4 regions of the Pantoea sp. SGAir0183 genome follow, and region 3 is predicted to be linked to each of the others. Evidence: predicted binding sites of a transcription regulator. Region 3 holds the regulator's gene; each other region holds the start of a gene.
What was found. The regulator LexA, encoded in region 3, represses DNA repair genes until DNA is damaged. The targets are predictions, from matches to a motif close to TNCTGTATGTACATACAGNA.

Region 1 (7,946 bases), 1.7 Mb from region 3:
AGTTTTATTTTATTGTATAACTTTACGCTACTTTCAACTGACTACTTTTGAACCACCCGAGAACATCTATGCAACGCAATCATCGCTTACCGCAGAGCGCCGACGATATCTCCCGCTATTTTTCTGCGGCGGGTCTCCCTTCACAGCAGGAAATGCTGGGGCAAATCGTGGTAGATATTTTACGCGCCGGTCAGAACGTGAACCGTAAGTCTATCTGCACTAAACTGCTGCGCCGTCTTGAGCTGTCAGCCAGTCAGGAAGAAGAGCGCCTTTGCCGTGAACTGATTGGGTTGCTGTTTGGTCGTTAAGACGGCCAGTGACTGCCGTGACGGGACGGGGCATCGTTGCGAAGCCGTTGCGGCCTTTTCGCTGCTGCTGCTGGCATTATTGTTGCTGCTGTCGTTACTGTGACGTGACGGCCGTACAGGCTTCCTTGCTTCAGCCCGTCGTCATTAATGGAGTTTATGCGCTAGGATACGGATAGCCTCTTCGCAGATCTGTCGGGTCGTTTTACAGCTTGTCTGTAGACTTTGCTGGTGCAACGCACCAATAATTTCCTGCAGTGTGAGCGTTTTACCCGGCTGCAGGATGTCTGACACAACGCGCCCTAAAAGCGCGTGAATCTCTTCACCGATGTTTGCCCTGTCATGTTTCACGCATAATCCTCAAATTTTACTTTTTCTGTAACAGCAAAGTGTTTTAGAGAAGGCACACTGTGCCTGTGTCTGGCAGCCCGTGGGTGACCGGCCACCCTGCATGGATGACATAAGGGAATATTTACTTCCTAAATGAGCAAAGATTAATCCAGGATTTTCAGGGCCAGCGCAATCGTAGCCTGTTCATCGTGTACATCCGCCACCTTGCCGGTAACACGCATACCAAAGGCAATACGCAAAATCAGTCCTGCAGCCGTCTCCACATCCAGGTCGCGCCTGATGGAGCCATCATGCTGCCCTTCCTGCAAGAGTGACATCAGAAAGGCCTTATTGCGGAAGATAACCTGTGTAACCTGTTGTGACAGCTCCGCATCCAGCACCTGTAATTCAATAGCACTGCCTACGACCAGACAGCCGGTCCGCCCTTCCGTTGACCGGGAAGAATCCAGATAAAACTGGAGTAGTTCACTTAACTTTGCGCGGCCGGTCGAAAAGCGGGCCAGGCGTCCGCGCAGATCCTCGTTGCGGAGCGTGATGTAACGCTGAAAAACCAGCAGGAACAACGATCGCTTGTCCTGAAACGCTTTGTAGATACTACCGACAGAAAGCTGCATTGCCTCACTCAAATCGTTAAGCGAGGCGGCATGATATCCTTTTTGCCGGAACACGATCATCGCCTGGTCCAGAGCCTGTTCGATATCAAATTCTCTGGGCCTGCCGCGTTCTTTTTGTTTATTCGCTGTGGATTGTTGGCTGCTCATGACGACCAGTTTGAGAGGCTGCATTTCCGACATTACCCGGAAACGATAGGCAGAACGATTGTATCTCAGGCACCGGGTGCAAGTACACCCGAATCCCACCCCGGCGCATCGTCTGCACAAAGTGCGGTGCAGGCGATGCCGTGGTGGGATAAAAAGCAGGCCGATCAGGCGTTGGCTTTAAGCAGCTCGTCTGCCGCCAGTTTACCGAGCGCGTTCGCCGCAAAGGGACTGTCGCCCGTCAGTACCCGGCGATCTTTATGCACGGTCCCTTTAATATCGCTGTTCACCAGCGTCAGTCCCATGGCCTGAAGTTTCTCCCCAAAGAACCAGGTTAACTGTCCCGGCATGTAGCCGATATCCGGTGTTTGTTTGTCGGTCGCATCGGGGAAGGCGCAAATTTTATAGCCATTAAGCGGATTGTCGCCTTTGTCCAGAGCAAGAAAGGCAGCCGGGCCATGGCACAGCGAAATCAGGTGACGATCGTTGGCCAGCGTCCAGCGGATCACCTCAGCGACGGCTTCACTTTCGGGCAGCCCTATCAGCGCGCCGTGACCGCCCGGAATAAAGACGCCTGCGTACTCTGACCGGGGCGTCAGTGACTGAACGACAGCGTTCAGCGTCAGCGGGGAACGAAACAGCGACAGGCAGTGATTGTAAAAGCCAATGACCACCTCATCCTGCTGGGGCATCGCCCAGTGTTCAAACTTCACCATCTGCCCGGACAACGTCGCCACATCAAACTGGAAACCGGCCTGATACAGGTGATACATCGGAAGCAGCGTTTCAATCGGATGGTTACCGGTGGAAAACAGGGTGTCGTTATCAAGCGGCAGATAGCGCTCGTCGGTGCAGATCACCAGGACCTTTTTATTCCCTGAATACGGCTGGGGATAGTCGGCATCACCGAGATCAGATGTGGGACGGGTGAACTGGTCAAGTGAGTAGGCAGAAGGAAAAAAGGCGTGATGTTCGGCCCGATCTGCCACCGGCGATTTACTGAGTTCTGACATGACAAAGCTCTCCTTAAGGGGATGGATACCTGTTTTAGCCTAGACCACAACGCCAGATTTAAACCGAGCGGCAGCCCAAACGGCCCCCTTATAAGAGCATTCTGTTGCTGTCATCCCTGCCCGCGCCTTACTTCACCACCGGCAGATCGCTGATGCGCGTGGTATAAGCTGGCGACAGCATTTCGCGCTTCATCGCCCAGCGCTTTTCTGTCCCCTGTCCGGCGAACCACATTTTCCCCTTGCCCGCTTTGTGGATCTGATCGATAACCTGCATCAGATCGTTACGGCCCGGGTTGACCGGTCGCTCATCAAACAAATCCAATTGAGTCACACCGTGGTCAAAGAAGTCGCTCAGGACAACGCCCGCTTTGATATAGCGGTGGCCCGCGATCCAGATGTAGTCCAGCATGTCGGTCGCCACCCGGATAATGTCGCGCGTATCGTGCGACGGCGTCAGTAACTGACCAGTGGCCTGATTACCGTAAAAGTTTTCACCAACGGCATGGGGGCTGGTGCGCAGAAACACCCCGATTTGTCGGCAGTACTGTTTTTCTTTCCGCAGTTTTTCGGCGGCACGTTCGGCATAGGTACAGACTGCCTCACGCACCTGTGCATAGTCTGAAAGACGGCTACTGAAAGAACGTGAGCACATGATCTGCTGTTTGGTGGGTTCGAGGGCTTCTAAATCCTGACAGGGTTCACCGCATAATTCTCTGACCGTGCGTTCCAGCACCACGCTGAAATTCTTACGAATCAGGCTGGGACGCTGACGCGCCAGGTCTGCGGCCGAGGTTATCCCCATCTCCTCAAGCCGCTGGCTGAGACGGCGGCCAACGCCCCAGATATCCTTGACCGGCACCTTCGCCAGCAGTTTTTGCTGGCGCACCGGATCGGACAGATCGACCACACCGTTGGTGTAGCCTGCCCATTTTTTGGCCGCAAAATTCGCCAGCTTCGCCAGCGTCTTGGTAGGGGCAATCCCGACACAGACGTTAAGATGAATTTCTTTTTTGATGCGTTTTTTAATCTGGTGCCCCAGGGTATCAAGCGACATGCAGTGGCTGACGCCGGTTAAATCCAGAAAGGCCTCATCAATCGAATAAATTTCTACCGACGGGGCCATTTCCTCCAGTAGCGTCATGACCCGGGTGCTCATATCCGCATACAGCGCATAGTTAGAGCTAAAGACCTGCACGTTATGGCGGGCAATGATTTCTCGCATTTTAAAAAACGGCACGGCCATGGTGACGCCAAGGGCTTTGGCTTCGGCATTACGCGCAATCACACAGCCATCGTTGTTAGAGAGCACAATAATGGGCTTGCCCTTGAGATCCGGTCGAAACACCGTTTCACAGGAGGCATAAAAATTGTTCACATCAACCAGCGCAAACATGATTAATAAACCGACTTGATCACATAGGTCACAACGCCAAACACTTCGAGCGCGTCTTCTGTGCTAATCACAATGGGTTTGAACTGACGGTTCATTGGCATCAGTTGCAGGCAGGGCTGAAGCTGAAGCCGCTTGACGGTAAATTCGCCCTCAATCGCGGCCACCACAATATCGCCATGAGAAGCCACCAGTGCGCTGTCCACCACCAGCATATCGCCGTCGTTAATGCCCGCTCCGGACATCGATTCTCCACTGACGCGCACAAAGTATGTCGAACTGGGATGCTGAACGATGAGCTTGTTCAAATCAATCCGCTGCTCAACGTAGTCCTGCGCCGGAGACGGAAAACCGCACGGCACCCGCTCGACAAACAGCGGTAATTGCAAAGGCGTGCTCACTTTTGCTGGCCTGATAAATTCCATATTCACCTCTCACGCCAAATTACTGTATATAATTACAGTAATCGCGATCCGCCAGTGCGATCAAGCGAAACCGGAGAGGTTTATGTAAACCAGTTGATGTGGATGGATATTTTTTTCTGCCCTTTTCACCGCCTTATGACAGGCCTGTGCAGCCATTAACCGTACCGGTTGTTTTTTCGCCGGCGCATGCAGAATTCTTCTCTTCGCTGAACGGATGTTTAAAAAGCACGGAACGCTGCCCGTTAGCGGCGCGTATTTATTCGCCGCACAACCCGGGCGGAAATAATGCTGACAGCGTTAGCAACATCAATCGGCTAAGCGTACAAGCGGCGCGTAGACGATAACGGAAATAAACAACCGCCTGACCGTGCATAGTGATAAAAATAGCCCTAAGCAAGTCCGAAAAAGGCGTCAAAATAGCAGGCGATAAACGGGGTCTGATTTGCCAGCGCTGTTTCACGCTGCACGCTCGCCCTTTATGACGGGAAAATCACTACAGCCAATCTTTTTTGCAAAAATGAAGACAGGATCGCCAGATACAACGTTCATCTTTTGTGATGTGAACGTGTCTCATCCGGATTAAAAATAATAATAATCATATAGTTAAAAAAAAATAAGATAACGTGAAATGATTTATACTGTGATATCCAACACGTTTGCCTATCATGCCTGCATTACCGCCAAACACGGCTATCACCGTGGCATTGAAAAAAGCATTGAGAGGCAGAATAAAAATGGAATTGAAAAGTACACAGGGAAAAAAGGTCTATTTAACCGAGCAGGAACTTTCTTTAAGCTGGCTTTTTATGACCGGTATGACGGTTAACCAGATCGCGTACCAGATGGCTTCACCTGTACACGTCATCTATTATCTTAAGCAAAAAATCATGCAGAAAGTAGGCGTGAGAAATAACAGTGAGTTTATCCTCTGGCTGATTCATCTCAGAAAATAAAAAACGTCGCGCTGTTTTGCCCGCATGGCAGGATAATACGTTGCCTCCGCCCGTGTGATGAATACGCACAATGTCCGCGCAGGCATCATCGGTTAACCCTGCGCCGTCATCATGCCGGGATAACGTCACCGCGCGCCTGACTCGCCCTGCGCTTTCCGCCGGCAACCGTAACCTGAGCGGCGTGTGGGGCGCATGGGCTTGTGACCGATCCGGTCAGCCATTTACCTGCTGCCTTATCCATTCGCGAAATATCTCCATCGATGGCGTCAGCGTTTTTGATCGCAGCCAGGTTAACCAGTAGCCACCGACATCAATCTCAATGTCAAAAGGCCGCACCAGGATGCCCGCCTCCAGCTCCCGCTGAAACATGCAGACCGGCACCAGCGCGACACCGCCCGTCTGAACCGCTGCCTCGACCATCAGCCGCGAGGAGTCGAAAACCGGACCAGTCATTCTGGGGGGCGTGATATTTGCCGCAGTGAACCAGTTGCCCCACTCATCCGCGCGATAAGAACGCAGCAGCGTTTCCCGTAACAGATCGCCGGGCTGCTGCAGCCGACGGGCGATATCCGGCCGGCAAAGCGCAGTCAGCGGTGCGGTAAACAGCGGTTCGTTGTGCGTTGCAGGCCAGGCCCCCGTCCCAAAGCGAATAGCATAATCGATGCCTTCGCCCGCCAGATTCACGACGTTATTATGGGTGCGCACGTTCACTTCCAGCGCAGGATGCTGCTGATGAAAGGCATCCAGACGCGGCAGCAGCCAGCCCAGCGCAAAGGTCCCGACACAGGCGAGGGTCATCACTTCGCGGTATTCACCCCCTTCAAACCGGCGCCAGGCTTTTTCAAGCTGGGTGAACGCCTCGGACACCTCGGCAAACAGCAGCCGGGACTCATCCGTCATCTCCAGTCCACGCGGTAAGCGCCGAAATAACGTCACGCCCAGCCGCTCTTCAAGTAGCCTGACCTGCTGGCTCACGGCCGCCTGCGAGACGAAAAGTGCCATACCTGCGTGAGTAAAATTCAGGTACCGGGCCGAAGCATAAAAGGCCCGGAGTGCATTAAGCGGAACATCATTTTTCATTGTTAACCCCAGAAATTCTTTTGGCTTCTCTCAAATTATCTCGCTTGTCGATAATTTGAAATCCCTTACTCTCTCCCTCGTCACACTTTTGACAGGCGATATGTCCCGCAATAACTCGACCTTCGTGTCATAACGGGGGCATCAGGTGGCAGAAACTGACATAAGTTTCACGAGGGGCGCATTTTACACGTTTCGCTCAGCACGCCCCGCTTCCTGAGGCGGTGAGGTGCCGGGCATGTCTGAATGCAGATACACATTAACGGAGGTTTATATGGCTACGGCTCCCCGGCTGCGCATCTGTGCAGCGGCAACCCTACTGGCGCTGGCAGTCCCTTTTGTCGCCGAGGCCCATTTCAATGACGCATTGTTAGCGCAACCTGTCCGGCAGCTGGAACATGCCGCAGGCGGACGCTTAGGCGTGGCGGCGATCGACACCGGTGATGGTTCTGTTTTTACTTATCGTGGTAACGAACGTTTTCCCCTTTGCAGCACCAGTAAAGTCTTTACGGTGGCGGCCATTCTGAAGAAAGCGGAAACCGCACAAGGCCTGCTGAATGAAAACATCGCGATTCGTCACGCCGACCTGGTGAATTACAACCCCGTGACCGAAAAACAGGTGGGCGGCACGATGACCGTGGCAGAACTCAGTGCGGCGGCCTTGCAATACAGCGACAACGCGGCGATGAATAAACTGCTGACGCGCCTTGGCGGGCCGCATGCCGTGACCGCCTTCGCCCGCAGCATCGGCGATAACACGTTTCGTCTCGATCGAACCGAGCCCACGCTTAATACCGCTATTCCGGGTGATACACGTGATACAACGTCACCGACAGCGATGGCGCAGAGCCTGCAAAAACTGGTTTTAGGCACGGCGCTGGCACCTGCTCAACGCCAGCAGTTAGCCGACTGGATGAAGGGCAATACAACCGGCACCTACAGCATACGTGCGGGTCTGCCTGCTGACTGGGTGGTCGCGGATAAAACCGGCAGCGGTGATTACGGCACCACCAACGACATCGCCGTGATCTGGCCACCGCATCATGCCCCGCTGGTGCTGGTGACCTACTACACGCAGACCGACAAACACGCGGCCTCGCGTAAGGATGTGCTGGCCAGCGCCGCAAAAATTATCGCCTCAGGTTATGAAAACTAAGCGACCGTAACGGCGTTAACACGTGATATGGCCTGTCTGTACGGGCTGTATCACGCCGCTGAAAAGGTTTGTCAGGTCAATAAACCCGTTGACAGGCATCCGTCACTTCCCTAAATTGAGCGCTTGCTCAAGTCACCGGTTTACCGCCAGCACGCCTGCCTGAGCACAGGCGACTGGCCGGGATTACGCCGTGCATACCCACGTTATTTAACCGACAGGAAATAACCTATGAGGCTGGCTTATCATGCAATCCTTCGCCCCCGTAACGGAAGACTGACCGCCCTGCTGCTTGCCTTAAGCCTGATGCCCGGCGCAGTGCTGGCTGTCCCGCCGCCGCTGAACATCGCCGTTTATCGCGGCGCGGCAGGATGTGACGGCTGTTCGGAAATGGTGGTGAAATCGCTCCACGGCCTCACCCGGCCGGTTCGCACAACGTACATCGGCGAGCATGAAACGCTCAGGCTGACGGCACAGAACCTGCGTCAGTTTGATCTCTATATTCAGCCTGGCGGCGGTCA
Region 2 (7,946 bases), 1.3 Mb from region 3:
GCCTGAAGTTCGCTGCGCTTCAGCCAACGCTCCTGTTCGCTGAATCCCTGAATGTCGTCGCGCAGCGCCTGTAAAACCGCGGCGCATACTTCACTCATTTCCTGACTCCAGCTTTGCCACGACTGCATGAGGTAGTGGAAAAAACGCTGCGTCTCCTGCCATTCCGTACCGTGCAAACGCACAACCTTGTTGTCCGCCAGTAAAAATTCCAGTTCACCCCACACCATTCCCCGTTTACAGGTGATGTCGGACAACTGATTGAAGGGGATCAAATATTCGTGTTTGTCGCCGCTGACCTCAACGCCCGCGGATAACAGGCGAACACGATGATAAGGATGCTGGGCAAGCCGTTTGCCCATGGATGTTGCTTTAAGTTCCACGCCGACACCAACGACCGAGATAGAGAGTAATCGGAGTTTACCTGTCAGACTCTTGACGCTCCAGCCTTAAAACACGCTAAACTTGGCGGCACAGATTGCGGAGTGCAAAAGGAAAAGCCTGTTATGCGTACTGTTTTAAATATTCTTAATTTTGTCCTGGGTGGATTTTTCACCACGCTGAGTTGGTTATTCGCCACGCTCATCAGTATCGTCCTGATCTTTACCCTGCCCTTAACGCGCTCCTGCTGGGAGATCACTAAGCTGTCATTTCTGCCGTTTGGCAATGAAGCGGTCCATGTTGACGTTCTGCGTCCGGAGAATAAAAGCTCTATCATGAACACCGGCGGCACGTTTCTGAACATTTTCTGGTTTATCTTTTTCGGTTGGTGGTTATGCCTGTCGCACATTTCTGTCGGCATCGTGCAGTGCATCAGCATTATTGGTATTCCGGTGGGCCTCGCCAATTTCAAGATTGCCGCCATTGCACTCTGGCCGGTAGGACGTCGGGTTGTCTCTGTGGAAGAGGCGCGTGCCGCGCGTGATGCCAATGCCCGCCGCCGCTATTAGTATGCTGTCCGGGTGGCGAAAGTATCTTTTTAACAGCACCTGGCGTTATCTGCTGCGCATTCTGTTTGCCTTATCAGGATGTGCGGCTGTGCCCTGGATACTGCAGCAAATTGAGTGGACGATTCCGTTAACCCTCGGCGTGGTTGCCGCCGCGCTGGCCGATCTGGATGACAGGCTGGCCGGGCGGCTTAAAAACCTGCTGATTACCTTACTTTGTTTTTGCATCGCTTCGGTTTCAGTAGAGCTGCTGTTCCCGCATCCGTTGGTATTTATTATCGGCCTGGCAGGTTCAACATGGGGATTCATTCTGTTAGGCGCGCTGGGACAGCGCTATGCCACCATTGCATTTGGCGCCTTACTGATTGCCGTTTACACCATGCTGGGCATTGGGTTGTTCTCACAATGGTATATGCAGCCCATGCTGCTGTTGGTTGGGGCTCTGTGGTATAACCTGCTGACGCTGCTGGGCCATTTAATGTTTCCGGTTCGTCCAGTGCAGGAACAACTGGCAGCCAGTTTTTCACAGCTGGCCCACTATCTGGATGCCAAAGCCAATCTGTTTGATCCTGACGCGGGTGAACAGGATGATGCTGCATTTGTTAAAGCCGCGATGGTAAACAGCCAGCTTGTTGCACAGCTCAATCTGACCAAGACCACCTTGCAAAGCCGTTTACGAGGTGACAGAGGCTCACGCGGTACCCGACGCAGCCTGCACTATTACTTCGTGGCTCAGGATATCCATGAACGCGCCAGCTCTTCGCATCTGCAGTACCATCTTCTGCGTGGCGACTGGCGTTACAACGAGATCCTGTTTCGCTTTCAGCGTTTACTGAATATGCAGGCACAGGCCTGTCGCCAGCTTGCCCGGGCGATTCTGCTGCGCGAACGCTGGGAACATGATGGCCGCTTTGAGCGTGTTTTTGAACGTCTGGAAAATGCGATTCACCGGCTGGCACAGAGCGAGCCGGATGCCGCCCATACCGGTGCACTGCTTTGGCTGCTTCGCAACCTGCAGGCCATCGATGCACAACTGGCCTCAATCGAAACCGAGCAGGCGCAGGCAGTTGATCCGCAGCACAGCGACAACCTGCTGTCACGCGAAGAACTGAGTGGCTGGAGTGATATTAAACTGCGCCTCAGCCTTCACCTGAGTCCGGCCTCTGCCCTGTTTCGCCACGCCGTACGCATGTCGATTGTGATGTGTGTGGGATACGGATTTATTCAGATTACCGGGCTGGAGCGCGGCTACTGGATCCTGCTGACCAGTCTGTTTGTTTGCCAGCCTAACTATAGCGCAACCCAACGCCGACTGGCGCTACGCATTGGCGGCACGCTCGCGGGCATTGCGCTTGGACTGCCCCTGCTCTGGCTGGTCCCTTCCATTGAAGGCCAACTGGTCTTGATTGTGGTCACGGGCGTCATGTTCTTTGCGTTTCGTCAGGTGCAGTATGCTCATGCAACCTTGTTCATTACTCTGCTGGTGTTGTTCTGTTTTAATTTGTTAGGCGAAGGCTTTGAAGTGGCCCTGCCCCGGGTAGTGGACACGTTACTGGGCTGTGCGCTGGCCTGGCTGGCCGTCACCTTTATCTGGCCAGACTGGCGTTTTCGCCAGCTTCCGGCGGTGGCGACGCGCACACTCAATGCCAATTGCCGTTATCTGGATGCCATTATGGAACAATACCATCAGGGCAAAGATAATCGCCTCGCTTACCGTATTGCCCGCCGCGATGCACACAATGCTGACGCGGAACTGGCCTCCGTCGTGTCGAATATGAGCAGTGAAACCCGTACCAACCCTAAGCTGCGGGAATGGGCCTTTCAGCTACTTTGCCTGAACCACTCGTTGCTCAGCTATATCTCCGCGCTGGGGGCGCACCGCGATAAAGTCACTGATCCAGTGCTGCTGGCACTTCTCGACGACACGGTGTGCTATGTCGAAGATGTGCTGCAAACCGACATCGTCAGTGACAGCCGGGCTGAGGAAATGCGTCGGGAACTGGAACAGCGCATCACCCGGTTTACCGCCGGACCTGATTCACGTACGCCGCTGGTGCTTCAGCAGTTGAGTTTACTGGTTGTCCTGCTGCCGGGAATCGCCCGCCTGCGACGCGCATTAGGCTCCCATTAAGACTCCTTCTTTGCCTTTTCTACCATTTTGAGCGCAGCCTGGTACCATTCGCCCAGCTCCGCTTTGACCGTCGGTGGCAGAGCGGCTTCATGATGGCCAGAAATGGCTCCTTCAAGCGCCAGCAAGGTTTTAAAGCCGAGGTGCTGGTTATGACGTTTAAGTTTTAACCAGCACGCCCGGGCTCCCACTTCGTGCAGATGTTCGACGCTGCAAATGCCTACCTCATGGAGCATCATTTCCAGCCGTAAAGTGACATTGGGTAAATCTTTTAAACGCACACGTCCCTGCCGATCGTCCTGTTCCCTGCGCGCAGTCTGTAATGAGGCCGCTGAAAGGGCAACCAGGTGCGCCTGGTCACACCATAAATGCTCATCGACTCTGAAATAATTCAGGCTAACCGCCATACCACGCTTGCGAAAAGTGAGCGGCTCCAATGGGCGTTGTGCAACATATTCTTTTAGCGCTTCGCTGGCGCGCAGATAAAGCTGATCGTCCTTTATCAGCGCAAACACGACGCGTTCAACAGCTAACGCGTAACCGCCGAACTGAGTGCGGGATTCAATGTTACCTAAAGGTGCCAGTTGTTGCTTTGATCGCAAAATGACCCGCTGTTCTTTCTTCATATCATCACCTCCCTGTAACAAACCCATGTTAAAATCTTTACTATTCAGTCAGTTAGAAGATAGGGAAATTCAGTTACAGGTTCAATGAATAAATCGTATTGAACACAAAATTATGAAAATTTTGCGAGGCATTTTCAGAAATTCAGGTTGATCTTTATCCAGGATGCCATTACTGTACATCCATACAGTCAACTGCTGAGTGATTAATTTATGCGCACCCAACATCCCCGTAATGTATGCCCGACTCACCGTTACGCTTCGCCTTCTGACCCCGCTTCTCAGAGCGGCTGGATTACTGAATTGCGCTATAGCGAAAAACCGGGAATGATGCAGATGCTGCTGTTACCGTTGCTTCAGCAACTGAGCCAGCAATCCCGCTGGCAGCTTTGGTTAACACCGGCGCATAAGTTGAGTCGGGTCTGGATGCAGGAAGCAGGCTTGCCCCTGGAGAAAAGTATGCATATCGCCGACGCTGAACGTTACAACGCCGTCGAGGCCATGATTAAGGCCCTGCGTACGGGAAATTACAGTGTCGTTTTAGCCTGGATTCCCTACGATCTGGATGAAGATGAGCGTCGGGAACTGGAGCTCGCTGCGGCTGAAGGTGAAGCGTTAGGACTCATCCTGCGCTCGGGTGAGTCCTCCAAAACGCCAGTCAGACCAGAAAGTCGGCTAAAAATTCAGTCTGATTTGTTTCATTAAGTAAAAAATGAGATTTATCTCAAGAAATTTTTTCTCTCGCGTTGGGCTAAGACACTGATTCTGCTCCTGCCAGTAATGACAATGGCTTAGCCCCCATTTCGCGGGTTACCCCCATCACAGAAGTTCACCCTAAATTGTTAGAATTTATGTATAAAACACTGTTTTTTTACATAAGTGCCTCACATCACACTTGTAAGTTTCCAATCTCGTTGTAGACTTTATCTCGCCAGGGTGCTCAATAACCTCCGTTTTTTGCGGTAGAGTCATAAGCGAGCGTTTTGACCCGGCGAAGGATTAAACCAAGAGCAACCTTTATGCTCATTGCCTATTTGGATGATAACGAGGCGCAAAATGAAAAAGACAGCTATCGCAATTGCAGTGGCACTGGCTGGCTTCGCTACCGTAGCGCAGGCCGCCCCTAAAGATAACACCTGGTACACCGGTGCTAAACTGGGCTGGTCTCAGTATCACGACACTGGTTACTACGGCAATCAATACGAAAACAACGATGGCCCAACTCACGAAAGCCAACTGGGTGCTGGTGCATTCGCCGGTTACCAGGCTAACCCATACCTGGGTTTCGAGCTGGGTTATGACTGGTTAGGTCGTATGCCTTACAAAGGCAACGTCACTAATGGCGCTTTCAAAGCACAGGGCATCCAACTGGCTGCTAAACTGAGCTACCCAATCGCTGACGATCTCGACGTTTATACCCGCCTGGGCGGTATGGTATGGCGTGCAGATTCTACTCAAACGAATCCAACTGTTGGCCGCATCAGCGACCACGACACCGGTGTTTCTCCACTGGCAGCGGTTGGTGTTGAGTATGCTCTGACCAAAAACTGGGCAACCCGTCTGGATTACCAGTGGGTGAACAACATCGGTGACGCACAGACCGTTGGTACACGTCCAGACAACGGCATGCTGAGCCTGGGTGTTTCTTACCGTTTCGGTCAGGATGATGTTGCTGCGCCAGCTCCGGCTCCAGCTCCAGCACCAGCGCCAGTTGTTCAGACTAAGCGCTTTACTCTGAAATCAGACGTTCTGTTCACCTTCAACAAGTCAACACTGAAGCCAGAAGGCCAGCAGGCTCTGGATCAGCTGTACAGCCAGCTGAGCTCAATGGATCCTAAAGACGGTTCAGTCGTTGTTCTGGGCTTCACCGATCGCATCGGTTCAGAGCAGTACAACCAGAAACTGTCTGAGAAACGTGCTCAGTCTGTAGTAGATTACCTGGTATCTAAAGGTATCCCTGCTAACAAGATCTCTGCTCGCGGCATGGGTGAATCTAACCCAGTGACTGGCAACACCTGTGACAGCGTGAAAGGCCGTAAAGCCCTGATCGACTGCCTGGCGCCAGACCGTCGTGTAGAAATCGACGTTAAAGGTATCAAAGACGTGGTAACTCAGCCTCAGGCTTAAGTTATACGTGATAAAAAACCCCGCGCATGCGGGGTTTTTTTTGTCCTTTAATCCGGAGCAGGCCTGAATATTGCTCCGTAAACTACCCGTTGTCAGTATCCGACTTGCCCAGTATAGCCTGCAAATCCTGCTTCAGCGTCGACATCTGGCTGGCGTACTTTTCTTTGCGTTCGGCATCTTCAATTAGCTGCACAATCGTTTCAGACAGGGTGCAGTTGCGCCGTTGCGCCAGGCCGGCCAGCCGCTGCCAGACCAGATATTCAAGATCGATGGATTTTTTTCGTGTGTGCTGATGCTCGGCATTGAAATGCCGTTTTCGCCGCGCACGGATCGTTTGTTTAAGCCGGTTGTCCAGTTCGGGATGAATGTGTTGGCTAATCCAGTCGTTAACGTCGACGGGATTATTCTCCATGATTAACAGCTTATCGACTGCCGCCTGTGCCGCGCTGAGTTCAAGGTGACGCGTGATCAGTTCACCTTCCCGATGTTTTTTCACCAGGTATTTCCACTTCCATCCACATTCAAGATTTTCGAGCTGCTGGTATTTCATCGGAATCTCATCGTGATCACGTAACGAACTAAGAATAACAGCTTTTTTACTGGATGCAGCAACGAAAAACATGTCGTCAGTGTCACAACTTCTGATTGAACTCCGCAGTGCTTAAGCACAGTGAATCCTGTATAATCTCGCTTTTCTCAAAACAGACAAATGCGATTATTTTGACCAGCACTCAACTCACGTGGCAAACCTTACAGCCGGATAGCGCGCAATATCAATCCGTTTTCTCCCGAATTGCTGATGAAGAAACCGATGCTTTAGCAACGGTGCAGCCCCGATTGCTGAATGCGCTGGCCCACTTGCACCATCAGAGTCAGGGTTTTCCTTTGCTGCTGGTTCGCAGCCAGGAAAACCGCGATTATCTCTCGCTGATCGCCAGTGCGGCACAGCGCGTAATGGGCACCGCTTCGTCCCTGGCGGGCGGGGATTATCATATCCTGGCCGACAACGTCACGTTGCAGCCGCCCACTGACAGTCAGCGTCCTTTTACCAGCCAGGGTGGTGTGCATTTTGCCGACTGGATTGAGCAGGAGCAGCTGTTTGGCTGTGTCCGGGTACATAAAGATCGTATTCAGCTGGAACCTGGTCTGATCCATCGTGCCAATGGCGGAACGCTGGTGCTTTCACTCCGTGCGCTCCTCGCTCAGCCCCTGCTCTGGCTGCGGCTGAAAAGGAGCATTGAGCAAGGCTACCTCGAATGGCTGTCGCAGGATGAGCGCCGCCCTTTGCCTGTCTCTGTCCCGCCGCTTCCGCTGAAGTTAAATCTGGTGCTCTGTGGCGAACGCGATACGCTCGCTGATTTTCAGGAGCTGGATGCCGAAGCGCATGAGATGGCGATTTACACTGAATTTGAAGAAAACCTTCAAATTGTGGATGAAGATGATGTGCTGGCATGGTGCCGCTGGACAGTAGATTTGGCCGCACAGGCTGATATCGCTGCGCCAGATGAGGACTTTTGGCCTGAGCTCATCAAAGAAGGCGTTCGCTATAGTGGCGATCAGGAAACCTATCCCCTTTGTCCACGTTGGCTGCTGCGTCAGCTGCGTGAGACCGCGTTGATGGGTGAAACACTAAACGCTGAAGCCTTGCGTGACGCGCTGGAAGCACGTCTGTGGCGCGAAAATTATCTGAATGAACGCATGCGTGATGAGATTTTGCTGCGCCAGATTTTGGTCGAAACGGAAGGCGAAGTGGTGGGCCAGATCAACGGTCTTTCCGTCGTGGAATATCCCGGTCACCCGCGGGCCTGGGGCGATCCCTGCCGTATCACCTGCGTGGTTCATCCTGGCGACGGAGAATTTACCGACGTCGAACGCAAAGCGGAGCTGGGCGGCAATATTCATGCTAAAGGCATGATGATTATGCAGGCCTATCTTATTGCGGAGCTGGAGTTAGATCAGCAACTGCCTTTTTCTGCTTCGCTGGTGTTTGAACAATCCTATTCGGAAGTTGACGGCGACAGCGCGTCGCTGGCAGAACTGTGTGCTCTGATCAGTGCCCTTGCCGATACACCGCTAAATCAGCAAATTGCGGTCACGGGCTCGGTCGATCAGTTTGGTAATGTC
Region 3 (7,946 bases):
GCTGTCCTTCTCACTCTCAAACTTGTTCATACTCAGCGCGTGATCCAGCAACGCTTCCGCAGACATGTCAGGCAAAGTGGCATCCGGCGAGTAGGGCACATTACGTAATAACTGGGTATAGCACTCCAGCTGCTCAATCAGCTGTTCACGGGTCAGCGAACGCTGGCGGGAAGCGAGCAGTGCCGTTACGCACAGGTTCATGGCGTTCGCGGCACCGGCTTCATTAATATGTACCATGATGGTGGCGGCGATATCATTGGCCGTTGGCGTTAACCAGCCCGGACGTTGCGCTTCAATGGGATCGATAGACTCACGCCATTCCGGTACGCGCTTGTTCAGATAGTTGATCAGCGGCAACGGCTCACCAAAGTTCACATAACCCTGGCCCAGGTTGCGCAGCTTACGCAGGCCGCGCACCATCTGCATAAAGCCTTCTTTCTCTTTTGCCGCACCGCGTAGCTCTTTAGCGTAAGTACCCACTTCCATTACATGTTCATAACCGATGTAAATGGGCACTAACGTGATAGGTCGCGTGCCGCCGCGCAGCATGGCCTGCAGCGTCATAGAGAGGGTGCCGGTTTTCGGATCCAGCAGTCGGCCGGTACGTGAGCGTCCACCTTCCACGAAATACTCGACGGAATAGCCGCGGGTAAAGAGCTCGCCAAGGTATTCACGGAACACGGTTGAATAGAGCTTGTTGCCTTTAAAGGTACGACGAATAAAGAAGGCACCCAGACGACGGAAAATCGGCCCGGCAGGCCAGAAGTTCAGGTTAATCCCTGCGGCAATATGCGGCGGAACCAGGCCCTGGTGATACAGCACATAAGACAGTAGCAGGTAGTCCATATGGCTGCGGTGGCAAGGCACATAAACAATTTCATGCCCGTCCTGCGCCAGCTGACGTACCCGCTCACCGCCGTTAACGTTGATCCCCTGATAGAGTCGGCTCCAGAGCCAGCCCATCACGCGGTCGGTGATACGAATCGCTTCGTAGGAAAAGTTGGCCGCAATTTCTTCCATCATTTCAATGGCGTTTTGCTGCGCTTTCTCATGGGAGATTTTCTTGCTACGCGCCTCGTCTTCCACAGCTTTTTCAATCGCCTTCGACTGCAACAGGCGATTGAATAAATCCTGGCGAGCCGGCAGGCGCGGTCCCACCGCAGCCAGGCGCTGACGGGCAAAATGGATGCGCGCTACGCGAGCCAGCTTCTGCGCAATCGACTTGTCGGTACCGTGTTCGGTCGCCATACGACGCAGGGAGACCGTGGGCGAAAAACGCACAAAACTGTCGCGGCCATGCCAGAGAACGGCAAAGAATTTTTGAATGCCGTTAAGGAGCCGCAAATGAGGCGGATGATCGTCGCCCTGGACTTCCCGACCTGGCGCACGGCCAAACATGACTGAAACCGGTAACATCTGAACATCAAGTTCAGGGTTGCTGCGGTGCAGATCAAGATACTCGTGGAAGATTTTGACCGATTCAAGGCTGGGCACGAAATAGGGGAACACACGCGGACCGTCATTAATAAAGACATGACGCGGCAACAGGGCGCCGTCTATCTCCAGCGGAATAAGCGGATCAGGCAGATCGTGCCGGATGCACTGCGCGCGTAAAGTCAGGAGATCGGCCTTTGAATCATAAGGCAGGACATACATAATAGGCCGGGTAGGATCCAGCCCATGTTCGGAGACGGGATCAGCCGGAATGGCCTTACTCTTTACCAGAAATGAAAGGGGTAAGTTCAGCAATTTATAAAAAATTTTACGCCAACCTGACATAGACAACATGAAGCCTCTTGTTAGCAAAGCGGCGCAAGCATATCAGAACGCGCAGCAAAAATCTGTGACAGCGACAATTGTGCGCTGCCCGGTATTGACGTCAATCCTTTGAAAAGAGTTCCTTTATCATGACAAATAATGTCACCGGCATTACCCGGATTGTGAAAGCGGCTGGCTACTCATGGCAAGGTCTTCGCGCCGCCTGGCAGCATGAAGCTGCCTTCCGCCAGGAAGCCGTAATTTCACTGGCGGCAATTATCCTGGCCTGCTGGCTGGATGTCGATACTATTTCGCGCATCCTGATGATTGGCGCGGTCATGCTGGTGATGATTGTTGAAGTTCTGAACAGCGCCATCGAAGCGGTGGTGGACCGCACAGGGCAGGAACGTCATCCTCTTGCCGGCCGAGCCAAAGATATGGGATCGGCCGCTGTTTTGCTGGCAATAGTACTGGCCCTGTTCGTTTGGGGAACGCTACTTTGGTCGCATTTGCGATAAGCATTCCATCTCCCGTCAAATTACTGATTTTGGCCTGACTTTTGGTTTCCATTTCACCAATACCTGTATATACTCACAGCGACTGTATAAACAACCAGGGGGCGGGATGAAAGCATTAACCAGCAGGCAGCAACAGGTCTACGACTTGATTCGCGACCACATTAATCAAACGGGCATGCCGCCTACGCGTGCAGAAATTGCTGCGCAACTGGGCTTCCGCTCACCTAACGCGGCAGAAGAGCATCTGAAAGCGCTGTCGCGTAAAGGCGTGATTGAAATCGTCTCTGGTGCGTCCCGCGGTATCCGTTTGTTAATGGAAGAAGAACCTTCAGACGGTCTGCCACTCATTGGGCGCGTTGCGGCGGGTGAGCCGTTGCTGGCCCAGGAACATATCGAAACCCACTACAAAGTGGATCCAGACATGTTCAAGCCCTCTGCCGATTTCCTGCTGCGCGTTAGCGGCATGTCAATGAAAGACATTGGCATCATGGATGGCGATCTGCTGGCCGTGCATAAAACGCAGGAAGTGCGTAATGGTCAGGTGGTGGTAGCGCGCATTGATGACGAAGTCACCGTGAAGCGCTGGAAAAAGCAGGGATCAGTGGTGCATCTGTTACCTGAAAATACGGATTTTGAGCCTATCATTGTCGATACACGTGCGCAGTCGCTGACGGTTGAAGGTCTGGCGGTTGGCATCGTACGTAACGGTGAGTGGTTGTAACTCTTCTTAAGGTTGGCTCTTTACGTCAACCTTGACGTTACCCAGTCTGCCCCTGTTTTGCCGCTGTGGGTTCATCTGCAACACCAGCGGCGCATTGCACGGACGTTACATGCGCTTCCTGACAGCTACCGATAAAAAACTGTGGCGGCTGGCGCTGCCCATGATCCTGTCAAATATCACCGTTCCTCTGCTCGGCTTAGTCGATACAGCCGTTATTGGCCATCTCGACAGCCCGGTTTATCTGGGCGGCGTTGCGGTCGGGACGACCGTTACCAGTTTCATCTTCATGCTGCTGCTTTTTCTGCGGATGAGTACGACAGGCCTGACGGCTCAGGCGTTTGGCGCGGGCGATAAAACGGCGCTGGCGCGCGCATTGGCACAGCCCCTGATCATTGCCTTACTGGCCGGCAGCCTGTTTATTGCCCTGCGTCATCCTGTTACGGCATTAGCAATCCGCTTTATCGGCGGAGAGGCCGCCGTGCTTGAGCAGGCTGCGCTGTTTATCCATATTCGCTGGCTCAGTGCGCCCGCCATGCTGGCTAACCTGGTGATTCTGGGCTGGCTGCTGGGCGTACAGTATGCCAGAGCGCCGGTCATCCTGCTGGTGGTGGGCAACGTTATCAATATTCTGCTGGACCTCTGGCTGGTGCTGGGGCTGCACTGGGGCGTAGCCGGGGCTGCAGCCGCGACGGCTATCGCGGAATATGCGACGTTGCTGGTCGGGGCACTTATGGTCTGGCGCGTGCTGGCGCTGCGCGGCATCACGCTGCACAGTCTGGTCCATAGCTGGCGTGGCGATATCCACCGCCTGCTTCGCCTGAATCGCGATATCCTGCTGCGTACCTTACTGTTACAGCTTTGCTTTGCCTCTCTGACCGTGCTGGGAACGCGTATCGGACCTGATGTGGTGGCGGTAAATGCCATCCTGCTGATGTTCATGACGTTTACCGCCTATGCGCTGGATGGCTTTGCTTACGCCGTCGAAGCCTTTGCTGGTGAGGCACACGGCGCAAAGGACGGCAGCAGGTTGCAACTGGTATGGATTGCTGCCTGCCGTCAGGCACTGTCAGTCGCGCTGTTTTTCTCCCTGGTCTATGCTGTTTGTGGCTATCAGATCGTGGCTCTCCTGACATCGATTCCCGCACTTCAACAGGCGGCTGACCGTTTTCTGCCGTGGCAGGTTGTCATGCCGCTGGTTGGCGTCTGGTGCTATCTGCTGGATGGCATGTTTATTGGTGCGACCCGCGGAAGAGAAATGCGCAACAGTATGGCGATTGCCGCACTGGGCTATTTCCTGACGCTGTTAACCGTGCCTTTTGTCGGTAATCACGGTCTATGGCTGGCGATAGCCGTTTTTCTGGCGCTTCGCGGCCTGTCACTTTGGCTGGTCTGGCGCAGGCACTGGCGCAATGGCACCTGGTTTAGCGCCTGAGCAACTTGCCTGAAATATGACGCAGGATACATAAAATTTTCATTTTTTCCGGCAAAACTGAAATTAGCTACTACAATTATCTTTGAATGGCGCTATTAAGCAGCGCTTTATATCGTAATTTTGCCTGATGGCAAAATAAAACGAAATCGAAGGATGACGTGGAGGTCTGCAATGAATAAAGACGAAGCGAGTGGTAACTGGAAACAGTTCAAAGGAAAAATGAAAGAGAAATGGGGCAAGCTGACCGATGATGACATGCAAGTCATTGAAGGTAAACGCGATCAGCTGGTCGGCAAAATTCAGGAACGTTACGGCTACGCGAAAGATCAGGCGGAGAAAGAAGTAACGGACTGGGAAGGTCACAACAAGGATTACCGCTGGTAATCACGTTATTCAGGGATGCTCCTACCCGGGCCGGTACGCTCATGCCGGCCAGACCGCACAAGGATGTGCAATTAACTTCGTTTACTGCGTTTCTTCCCGTCAGCCTGATGGTCATGATCACAATGTTCATGCTGTTCACAGGCTTCAACTTCCGCACAGTTTTCACATAACCCGTGCGCCTCTATCACGCTATGCCGTAGGACGAAGCTTGCCTCCTGCGCCAGCGATGCGATGATTTTTTCTGCGCCCTGCGCCTGCTTTTCCGTGACCACTGCACAGCGATCGCAGACCAGCATCACCGATGTATGGGCGGGTGCGTCGAAATGGTGACACATCACATAGCTGTTATTGGACTCGACGCGGTGGATAAAACCCTGCTCAAGAAGAAAATCCAGCGCACGGTAGACGGTAGGAGGCTTGGCCTGGGGCTCACTGACACGCAACTGATCAAGCAGGTCATAAGCACTGATCGATCCTGGCTGTCCGGCCATCAACCGCAGGACCTCTGCGCGCTGGGTCGTCAGGCGTACACCGCGCTGTAAACACAGTTTCTCAGCCTGGGTCATGATTTGCTCTGGCGTCATGGTTGACATGGAATTTCTCCGTTTGACAGGTGATGTTATCTTATCACATTAATGATACGTACGATGCACCTTGCCTGTCTGCACCTCCTCCCTTTGTCCGTGCTTATCTGTTCCTTACGACTTTGCGCCCGTCTGCGAGGCCAATATATGTCAGAATGTTTGTAAATATTTTTTCCTTTTGCTTTACATCTCACTGAGTTAAGAACTAATGTTTAAAAGTTCTTAATAAAGTGCTGGTCCCGGCCTCCTTCTGTTAACGCTTTTTGGACGGTAACCAGACATAACGGATCGAAAAATAATCAATCAATGGAATTGCGCCACTATTTACTCTGAATTCACAGCAATAAAGCGTTAGCCATCCTCCACAATGGGGCTAACAAACTATTCGGTCGTTAATGTTTTAACGGCAATTTTTCAGGTGATGATAAGCAAATGGCAAAATTAACCGTCCCACGTTCCGTTCTGGTTTTCCCTGCAGTGTTTAATGCTCTGGTTTTTTCATCATCCGCGCTGGCCGCGGGAACCTGGTACGATGCCCGTAACGATGCAATGGGGGGAACGGGCGTGGCGTCCTCTACCTACGGGTCTGCCGTTTTAGCTAACCCGGCGTTAATGACCAAAGCGAAGCCCGATGACAACGTCAGCATCATTTTTCCCAGTGCGGGCGCGCAAATTACTGATAAAGACAAAATGGTCGATAAGATCGATAACATTACTGACACGGTAAATCGCTATCAGGATCTGTTTGATAATGCCTCGACGTTAGAGCTGCTGCGCCGTATTCCTGAGATACAGGCTGCGTCAGGGGATCTGGCCAATACGCTCAGAGATTTACGCGGTAACAAAGCCAACGCGACAGCAGGTGTCGCGATTGCAGTCACCGTTCCGAATGAAACGCTGCCTTTTGCCTTTGTCACCAAAGCCTATGGTACGGCGCATGTCCGCGCGAATGTAAAAGAAGGCGATATCGTTATTTTACAAGGCGTGGCTGACGGAACGTTTGCCGGTATTCCTGGCGGTGTATTTGGTCTGCCTAATGTACAAAACTTGCTGGGCTCCAGCGCGAACGGGCTGGCTGCGCTAAATACCGATTATGGTATCGCCGTTGCCCATGAGTTCACGATTGCCGGCCATCCGGTGTCGATTGGTGTGACGCCTAAGCTGCAAAAGACCTGGCTGTATAACTACTCCGCCAGCGTTTATAACTACGATAAAAACGATTTACGGGATGGCCGCTACCGCAGCACCGAAAGCGGGTTCAACGTTGACGCCGGCCTGGCGACGGTATTCGCAGAAAACTGGACATTAGGCGTGACCGGACAGAACCTGGTATCACGTGACCTGCAAACCAAAGAGGTTAATGGCTATCAGGATACCTATGAAATCCGTCCATTAGTGACGGCGGGTTTAGCCTGGGATAAAGGGCCGGTCACGCTGACAGGCGATGTTGACCTGACCGAAACGCACCGTTTCAAATCTCAGGAAAACAGTCAGTATGCAGGCGTGGGCGCGGAATATCGCGTACTGGACTGGTTACAGTTACGCGCCGGTTATCGCGCAGATATGCGTTCCAACGACGAAAATGTGGCGACCGCAGGCTTTGGGCTGTCACCGTTCAACAATTCTGTGCATCTGGATCTGGCAGGCTCGGTGGGGCAAAACAATACCTGGGGTGCCATGGCGCAACTCGGATTTAACTTCTGATTCCGTGCCATTAACGGGCGGGCGATACCTTGTCGCCCGCCCTTATGCTATCCTTGCGCAGAATATCATCACTGTTAACCACCGGATCGACTGCGCTTCATGACCGATACTTTTTCCTCCCAACGCTTCTCTGTTGCCCCCATGCTCGACTGGACGGATCGTCACTGTCGCTATTTCCATCGTCTGCTGACCGGCGATACGCTTCTGTATACCGAAATGGTCACCACGGGTGCCATTATTCACGGTAAAGGCGATTATCTGGCCTTTAGTGAAGAGGAGCACCCGGTCGCGTTACAACTGGGCGGCAGCGATCCGGCTGCACTGGCGCAGTGTGCAGCGCTGGCTGAACAGCGCGGTTACGATGAAGTTAACCTCAATGTGGGTTGCCCGTCAGATCGTGTTCAGAATGGCCGCTTTGGTGCCTGCCTGATGGCGGAAGCCGGGCTGGTCGCTGACGGCATTAAAGCGATGCGTGATGTGGTGGATATTCCGGTCACGGTCAAAACCCGTATCGGTATCGATGAACAGGACAGCTATGCCTTCCTGACCGATTTTATCGGCACTGTGGCAGAGCGCGGTGGCTGCGACACCTTTATCATTCATGCGCGCAAGGCATGGCTTTCGGGTCTGAGTCCGAAAGAAAACCGCGAGATTCCACCGCTTGATTACCCCCGGGTTTATCAGTTAAAGCGTGATTTTCCACAACTGACGATTGCCATTAACGGCGGCGTGAAAACGCTGGAGGAGGCTAAAACGCATCTTCAGCACCTGGATGGTGTCATGATGGGCCGTGAGGCCTATCAAAACCCCGGCATCCTGGCGCATGTCGATCGGGAAGTGTTTGG
Region 4 (7,946 bases), 2.0 Mb from region 3:
AGGCCCTGTTCAGCCAGACGCAGGCGCAGCTCATGCACCTTATCTTCCGGCACCATTAATGCACCGCCGTTATCCGCGAAACGATAAGGGACATTCATTTGCGTCAACTGCGTGACAATGGCACCCCCGTCCTCATTGGACAGGTTGCTGAACAATACGCTGTAGTTCGGTGTTTTGGCCCAGAGCACCAACGCAAAAACCACAGCGATAGCGGCTGCGGCTGCGACAATTAACGGAATACGTGGATTGGCACGCAGGCGAGCGAGAAGGTCACCAAAGCCTTTCGTTTCTTCATTTTGTGTGGCGGCTGCACTCGCATTCATGACCGATTCCTGCCTGACGTAATTGACCGGGTTAGTTGTGATGGCAAAACAGACTCCCTGACCTGCTTAAATAAAATTTCTACTTCAATGCCTGGCATTATTTGATGAAACGCAAAATTCGATGGGTGAATAAGCCACGGTTTTTAGCGTCATTTAGCGGCTTTGTCTTATTGACAATGTGTTAACTTCTCCCCACGTCAAAAATCTTCATCTTTTTTAATGAGGTAGCAACCATGTCAATTCAGGCAATCGACGGTGTTTTACAGCAGTTACAGATGACCTCGCTTCAGGCCAATAACAAAAGCGATGAGGTCAACAGCCATATCGATTTTGGCGCGACCATGAAAGCCGCTCTGGACAAAATCAGCGAAACCCAGACCACTGCCCGTAGCCAGGCGCAGGCGTTCGAAATGGGGAAACCCGGTGTCGCTTTAAACGATGTGATGGTCGATCTGCAAAAATCGTCTATCTCCATGCAGATGGGGATTCAGGTCAGGAACAAGCTGGTTTCGGCCTATACCGACATCATGAACATGCAGGTGTAGTCGGGAAAACGGGTCTTTATTATCAGGTATATGCCTGGCGGCGTTGAGTTGGGACAAGAGCGACACAGAATGTGGCTTTACCAAAAGCGCCTTCTTGTTGCTTTATACGTGTTCAACGATGCAATCGTACACCTGATAACCTTTCCTGTGCGTTCAGGCCATGCCAGCCGCGCGCGGTAGCCGACTTGGGCCTGTCAAGGCAGCGTCTGAGACGCGATTATCGCACCACAACCTGCCTCATCATCCCTTTACTTCAGACATCTACCTGTCGGTGTTTATTCTCCTTTTCTTGCCGAAAGAAAATATATCCTGCATCTTTATCCTTCGCTTCCGTGCAGGCGTTCACTATGACATTTTCGCTGTGCCGGTTACGGCTGCATGACGCCATCCGCTAAAGTATTTTCAGCACGGTTCCTGCGTCAAAAAATATCATTTCTAATGTTGTAATTTTTCTACGACTTTTAAAAGCAAAATTAGTTAGCTTAATAACTAAAAATATCCCTGAAGGTGGGAAGTAAAAAATGAAATACTGAAAGCAAAAGATGTAATCTGGTATGTATTCGTAAGCCAGCAAAACCTGTTTACCTTAACGGCGACGCGGGTTGCGACAGCAGCGTAACAGGCACCACGCGGCTTGCATCCCCGGTTACACATCAAACGGAAATATTCCTCTTCTAATCTAATTAAAATATTTAACTGTTTAAATCTGTCGCCTGATATTAATGTCAGCATTCATTCTGCTCACGGATATATCAACATGAGATACTTAATTCAAACACTTCTCACGACCTCAAAAAGTGGTGAGCAGATTAAATATGAAGTCTATTCGGAAAACCGGAAGTCAGATTTTATAGATAAAATCCCGGAGGGTTCCTGCACAGTGATTTCTTACAAACTGACTGAGGGGACGATTCAGTTGCTGGATCGGGATGTGAATCTGCAACCGTTATTCGATGCCCATCGACCGGCGCAGGATGTTTTTTATCCAGACGGCCCTCACCGGATTAATCTTGAGATGCTGGTCGATTATTTAAATCAGCAAGCCTGATCATGTGCAGAGGGGGCCCGCTCCCGTATCCGGCGATTTTCTGCGCCTGCGATCCGTGTGAATAAAGGGCCAAAGCCTGTTGCCCGCCCGTCCCTGACCGTTGCCAGGCGAGCAGCCCACATGCCAGCCCAGCTGGGTTAACGAACAGGGAGGCATGGCTTCTCATCCTGCTGGCCTTAAAATAACGACTGCACCGGCTTCAAAGCACGGTGCAGATCACCGTCTGCCCCGGTTAAGTGGGCAGACAGTGACATGTCATGATGCTTTGAAAGGATCCTTTTTATCATCCTGACTGTCATCATTTTTTCTGGGCACTTCACCGTGATCTTTCGGTGCATCGTTTGCGGGATGATCATCTTCCTCGTAGGCATTTCCCGCATTAGGTGCGGCTTCGGGTAATCCTTTGCTGACATCGCCTTCATGTTTACGTTTATCGTTACTTTGGTTGTGCATCGTTTGCTCCTCTTTGTCGTCCTCTAAGTCTAGACCAGCACAACAAAGCTGTGAGCGGAGACCCGTCAGCAAAATTATCATCACGTAAGGACGGGGTATGACTCCGCCGTTTTCCGCCTGACCACGACGAGAAGCCATGTCCTGTAAAAGTGACTTCCGATTATTCCTAATGCAAAACCGCTATATTGTCCTAGCTTTAAATCTCCAGACGATATTTTCATTGGAAAAACAACCAAAAGGAAACACAGCATGAGTGATTCAATCGAAACCAAAAGCAAAACCGATTATCTGCGTGACGTGGCATCCCAGTTGAAAGAAATGCGCCACTATGCGCAAACGAATACTGAGACGCTTTCCGCCCATTGGTTAGCCTTTGATGCCGGTGAATACAAGGATGAAGGGAATGCGGCCCGTATTGACGCATTACTGAATAAGCAGGGAACGTTGCTGGAAGATCTGGAGAAAGCCATTCAGGATATTGAAATTGAAATCAACCACAGTGAGCAGGAGAGTTAAGGTATCTCCCGCTAACTGAGGGGTGGCGATTAACGGATTAATCCGCCACCAGCCAAAACTCGGCTTCATCAAACATTTCTTCCACCAGACGCGCGACAGTGGCTTTATCATTCTTGCTGAGGTCGGTTTCTATCGCGTTACGTTCCATCGGTTTCACCTTGACCTCGATGTCAGGAAAAACACGATGCACACGCTTTTCAAGCTCTGCCAATATCATGTCGCGCGCCCCTGGCAGGCCCGCGACATTACGCTTATCGTAAATTAACTCTACAAACATAATAACCATCCCTTCAGGGCAAAATCGCGTTGCCATTTTACTGTAAATAAAAACAGTATCAAGCTGATGTTTGCATGAATCCGTTTTTTAGGTCCCGCGTAGAAAAGCATTTTTATCTGATTTACTCTGAGGGCGCTCTTAACGATATATGCGCTCACTCACCGGGAGAAGTGCAATGCGACAATTGGTTATTGATATTCTGCTTAAACTGGCAAAAATGGATGTCGATGCAAAGGAACTGACTGCTCAGGTCGAAGCGCAGTCATTGCTGGTTGCCGCTTTATTAGTCCAGGCGAAACAAGATAATGCGTTAACGATTTCTGAGACGGTGCAGGATGCCATTGTCACGGCATCGCGTTCCTCATCAGAGTTCATGCAGTCTGATATTGATCTGTTGCTCACGCACCTCAACCGATTACTGGCCGTGGCTAAGTATGTTGAGGTGAGGGGAAAGCTCGAACAAGAAGAGTGATGGCTAACGCTGGCGGCAGCGGGGTTTTCTGCCGCCAGCTAGGACATCACGGGCATTAACCGTTTGTTGTCACGACGCTGCGCAACGCCATCGCCGTTATTCTTCCTGTCCGCACAGCTGAGGTATAGCTAGAGCTCGTTCTTAATACAAAATTCTTCCCAACTCATTCCCAGAGATTCGGCATGCGATCGGAGATAGGCTTCGATGGCTTCGGCGGCGACGGCTTTATCCGGCTCTGCCAGTTGAATCGAAAAAATCATACCATCAAGATTTTTCTGGCGTAAAAAGGCGGCATAAATGCGTTCGGCGTGCCACTCGCGCAATTCACGCAGGGACATATTGGCGGCACGGGCATCCTGTTCGGTCAGTTCATCGAGTGCGGCCTGAAAATCGGCATGGGCAGTGAAGAACATTTGGCGTGCCTGGGCATAATAAGCTTCTGGAGTTTTCATGACAAATCTCTGAGATGTAATGCAGGGCGACAGTGTAGCCTGTTGTGCCTCCCTTGTCAGGCCGGAGTGGACAGGTTCATTCACAGCGATAAAAGCGGGCAGGGAAGGGAATAAACATCACCCGGTGCGTGATGAATCCAGGAAAAGCGCGCTTTACGTTGATTTCATCCCTCAGATATCTTGCACATCTGGCGGTAAAAATTATAACGTAGCCGCCATTAACCGGATTTAGGGATCAAAGATGAAAAACTGGATGCTGATTGCCACACTGGCGCTGAGTGGCTGCGCACAAATAAACAGTTATCAAAGTGCGGTGCAAACGCCGGCCCCGGCAAATTTACAAGGCAACTGGCAGACGGTTGGGCCGCAGAGTAACCTGATTAGCGACAAGGCGATTGGGAGTCTGATTATCAACGCGGACGGCAGTACGCTGGATTGCCGGCAGTGGCAACGGGTCATTGCGAAGCCAGGCAAATTGACGCAGCTGAATGGCGATTATGTCAATGTTACGCGTCAGTTACGCATCATGACACTGGATCTGGATGGCGGTGAGCTGGATTACGACGGGCTTACGTTGCGTAAGGTCGATCGACCCACGGTGGAATGCCAGAAAGCTTTACAGGAAGCGGCCCAACATCCCGGTGTGGATGTGATTCAGAATATCGAACCCGAGATTATGCGTCCGGTTCTGAACAAATAAATGACGCAAAGCGGTCTTAAGGACCGCTTTGCGCTGATGCGCAGGCTGTTACCGCGCCAGAAAAAGCAGCGGACCTGTGGTTTTATGCCTCAACAACCCAGACACTCACGCTGCCTGCATTACAGCGAAACACGGCGCTGCCGGCGTCGTCCGTCGTAACGGTATCGGATTGATGTCCCAGATAGTCATACCATACTTTCCCGGCATATCCTTCTCCCATTGAAATCTGTTTTTCCCCCGCTTCGCCATTCGACATGATCACAATACAGCCAGGCTTTTCAGCGGTTCCGCTGCGGCTGAACGCGACGCAGTTAGGATGGTCGAAGTAATCGGTTTGCGCGCCCCAGCCAAATTGCTGACGGGCACGAATCAGCCCTTCGAGTTCAGGAATGACCGGCATATCGACCTGATGCATTTCACCGTCTCCGCCTTCATCCTCATAGTGGGCACCGAACAGGTCCGGATAAAAAATGGTCGGAACGCCTTGCTCGCGCAACAGAATCAGCGCATAAGCCAGCGGCTTAAACCAGGCTTCAACGGGCGCTTCCAGAGACTGCAGCGGCTGTGTGTCGTGGTTGGCCACGATAGTCACGGCATGCCACGGGTCGGCTAATACCAACGAGTTATCAAAAATTTTGCTCAGGTCATAATCGCTGCCGGCTTTAGACGCCTGATGAAAATTCATATGCAGCGGGGCGTCAAACAGCAGCGTTTTGCCTTCCACCTGATGGATATATTCCTGCAACTTTTCGGTTTCAAAGGACCAGTATTCCGCCACAATAAACAGCGGTTCGTTAGCGACGTCCTGAATATGTTCGATCCAGTCTTTGTAAAACCAGGCCGGGATATGTTTTACCGCGTCCAGACGAAAGCCGGTGCAGGGGACCTGCTCCATGACCCAGCGCGCCCAGTATTTGAGTTCTTCGCTCACCGCCTTATTGCGGAAATCAACATTGGCGCCCATCAGATAATCAAAGTTACCTAACTCGTTATCCACCTGGTCGTTCCAGCCTTCAGCGGTGTAATCGTTGATAATTTTGAACACGCCGTTTTCATCGGGATTTTCAATATGGTCGACCCCGCTAAAACACTTATGATCCCAGATGAATGTCGAGTATTCGCCTGCCCGCGCCGGAAACGTAAACTTTGTCCAGGCTTCGCATTCCACGACCTCGGGATAAATTTCATCACGATTATCCGGGTTAACGCGATTTACGCTCACCTGTTCTTTCTCGTCCGCGCCCATTTTATGGTTGAGAACCACATCCAGCAGCACGCCAATGTTGTGGCTGCGCAGCGCATTGACGGCAGCCAGCAACTGCTGCTTATCACCATATTTGGTGGCGACGCTGCCTTTTTGCTCAAACTCGCCTAAATCGAAGAGATCGTAGCTGTCATAACCCACCGAGTAACCACCGGACTCGCCTTTATAGCAAGGGGGCAGCCAGACCATGTTGATGCCGATGTCATTAAGCAGGGCCGCTTTTTCTGCGACTTCCGGCCACAGCGTGCTGCCATCGGGATAATACCAGTGGAAAAACTGCAAAAGGGTTGGGTTGTGCATGACAAACGTCCAGTCAGAGGAGAGGGAACTGGAAGTATGGGATAAGAGTGAAGAAATTACGCGGGTAAACTAAAAAAAGAGTGTTTACCCGCATAAGTCGGCCTTTACTGGTCTTTTGGGTAAAGGATATTACCCGCCATCTTGCCGTAAGAAGAGACAATGTTGTGTTGCTGCGTTGAGGTCGTGACCAGCGAGCGCAGTTCGCTCATACGTTCACCCAGCAACGTCTTCAGCGTGGTTTCATTCTTCAGAATTTGCTCAAGTACCGGGCGAATTTGTGCCCGCTGTAATGCTGACAGCGCACTGGCATCGTTATCACGCGCAACACGCTCGACGCTACTAACGTAAGTTGATTCGCAACTAAGCAACTCATCCCATTGTCCCTGCCGGGCATTTTCCAGCATGGCATTACTGAGCGTGAGTAAGTGTTGATATCCTTTTAGCAGCTCGAGTGGATAACTCATTAAAAGGTATCCTGCTGTGGCTGGTAATTAGGGCCAATCTGTTTCCACGCATCCGCAATATTATTGAGCAAGCCTTCGACTTCCGTAATGGCCTCAAGGTCGTTGTTCAGGTTAGCCTGTAACAGACGACGGGTCATATATTCATACAGATCGTCGAGATTAGCGGAAATTTCACCGCCAACCTCATGGTTCAGGCCTGCGCGCAGCCCGTTAGTAATGATATTAATGGCCTTAGATAAGGCGTTACCTTTACCGGGAATATCGCCTTGCTCAATTAAAATGGCAGCTTTTTTCATGGCGCTCAGGGCGCCATCAAAAAGCAGCACGACCAGCTGATGTGGGCTGGCGCTTAATACGGCGCTTTCCACACCTACCTGCGCATAGGCCTGAATACCGGACTTAGCGTACATGCTTACCACTCCTGTTATAGTTTGGCGAACTGCTGGGTCAAATAGTTACCGGTCTGGGTCATGGAGCTGACCAGGGTAGACAGACTGGTAAACTGTGTTTTGTAACGCGCCATGGTCGCCGCAATCTGGCTGTTTACTTCGTCGTACTGATCGGACAGTTTTTTCAGTGAGGTATTAATGCCGTTAGTGGCATTTTGTACCTGTCCGTCACTGGCCAGTATCTGCGTCAGTTTGTTATTTGCCTGTGTGGCAAACCCGGTTGTTTTACCGTCACCCGTCAGAAAGTTCAGGACATCTGTCGGTTGATTGGTCAGGGCTTTGTCCAGTTTGGTGCTGTCCACAGTCAGCTTGCCGTTAACGTCCTGCGTGATCCCCAGTTGTGACAGACTGGTCAGGTTTCCGCTGGCTTGTGCGCTGGACAGTTGACTGCGCAGGCTGGTCTGGATGTTACGTAAGGTATTATCACCCAACAGATCGCCGTTACCGGAACTTTGCGACTCACCCGCTTTCACCGCGGTGTATTTCGTCTGGTTACCGATAGTGGTTTGCAGGGAATTGTAGGCATCCACGTAAGCCTGGATTGCCGCCGTCATTGGCTGATTGTCTGTGGCGACGGTCAGCGTTTCCGGTGTATTTGTAGCGGTGGTTTTCGTCAGGTTCAGCGTGACACCTTCAGGCGCGTCCGTGACGGTATTGCTGCTGCGGGTGATGGACACGCCGTT

Region 1: umuD (translesion error-prone DNA polymerase V autoproteolytic subunit) is a predicted target of LexA. The motif match lies at 4,263-4,282, and genes of this name have one in related genera.
Region 2: sulA (SOS-induced cell division inhibitor SulA) is a predicted target of LexA. The motif match lies at 3,869-3,888, and genes of this name have one in related genera.
Region 4: C1N59_RS08445 (DinI-like family protein) is a predicted target of LexA. The motif match lies at 3,201-3,220, and genes of this name have one in related genera.

Annotation. Positions count from the first base shown of each region.
Region 1 is NZ_CP028053.1:2,417,903-2,425,848, forward strand. Features, by position in the region: gene ycgZ (regulatory protein YcgZ) at 69-308, shown strand; gene C1N59_RS11235 (hypothetical protein) at 453-656, opposite strand; gene C1N59_RS11240 (TetR/AcrR family transcriptional regulator) at 800-1,441, opposite strand; gene hchA (glyoxalase III HchA) at 1,582-2,427, opposite strand; gene umuC (translesion error-prone DNA polymerase V subunit UmuC) at 2,555-3,820, opposite strand; gene umuD (translesion error-prone DNA polymerase V autoproteolytic subunit) at 3,823-4,242, opposite strand; gene C1N59_RS11260 (helix-turn-helix transcriptional regulator) at 4,908-5,195, shown strand; gene C1N59_RS11265 (LysR family transcriptional regulator) at 5,409-6,275, opposite strand; gene bla (class A beta-lactamase) at 6,547-7,428, shown strand; gene C1N59_RS11275 (BPL-N domain-containing protein) at 7,657-7,946, shown strand, end outside.
Region 2 is NZ_CP028053.1:2,861,064-2,869,009, forward strand. Features, by position in the region: gene helD (DNA helicase IV) at 1-380, opposite strand, end outside; gene C1N59_RS13350 (YccF domain-containing protein) at 504-947, shown strand; gene yccS (YccS family putative transporter) at 928-3,075, shown strand; gene C1N59_RS13360 (TfoX/Sxy family DNA transformation protein) at 3,072-3,698, opposite strand; gene sulA (SOS-induced cell division inhibitor SulA) at 3,909-4,400, shown strand; gene ompA (porin OmpA) at 4,752-5,822, shown strand; gene matP (macrodomain Ter protein MatP) at 5,905-6,372, opposite strand; gene C1N59_RS13380 (AAA family ATPase) at 6,468-7,946, shown strand, end outside.
Region 3 is NZ_CP028053.1:4,154,389-4,162,334, reverse strand. Features, by position in the region: gene plsB (glycerol-3-phosphate 1-O-acyltransferase PlsB) at 1-1,779, opposite strand, end outside; gene C1N59_RS19390 (diacylglycerol kinase) at 1,908-2,276, shown strand; gene lexA (transcriptional repressor LexA) at 2,383-2,997, shown strand; gene dinF (MATE family efflux transporter DinF) at 3,107-4,429, shown strand; gene C1N59_RS19375 (CsbD family protein) at 4,601-4,813, shown strand; gene zur (zinc uptake transcriptional repressor Zur) at 4,885-5,406, opposite strand; gene C1N59_RS19365 (conjugal transfer protein TraF) at 5,830-7,101, shown strand; gene dusA (tRNA dihydrouridine(20/20a) synthase DusA) at 7,201-7,946, shown strand, end outside.
Region 4 is NZ_CP028053.1:1,806,748-1,814,693, forward strand. Features, by position in the region: gene fliF (flagellar basal-body MS-ring/collar protein FliF) at 1-323, opposite strand, end outside; gene fliE (flagellar hook-basal body complex protein FliE) at 557-868, shown strand; gene C1N59_RS08430 (hypothetical protein) at 1,626-1,916, shown strand; gene C1N59_RS08435 (hypothetical protein) at 2,172-2,369, opposite strand; gene C1N59_RS08440 (hypothetical protein) at 2,619-2,885, shown strand; gene C1N59_RS08445 (DinI-like family protein) at 2,923-3,162, opposite strand; gene iraP (anti-adapter protein IraP) at 3,338-3,634, shown strand; gene C1N59_RS08455 (DUF6388 family protein) at 3,763-4,086, opposite strand; gene yedD (lipoprotein YedD) at 4,328-4,786, shown strand; gene amyA (alpha-amylase) at 4,869-6,350, opposite strand; gene fliT (flagellar protein FliT) at 6,455-6,814, opposite strand; gene fliS (flagellar export chaperone FliS) at 6,814-7,224, opposite strand; gene fliD (flagellar filament capping protein FliD) at 7,239-7,946, opposite strand, start outside.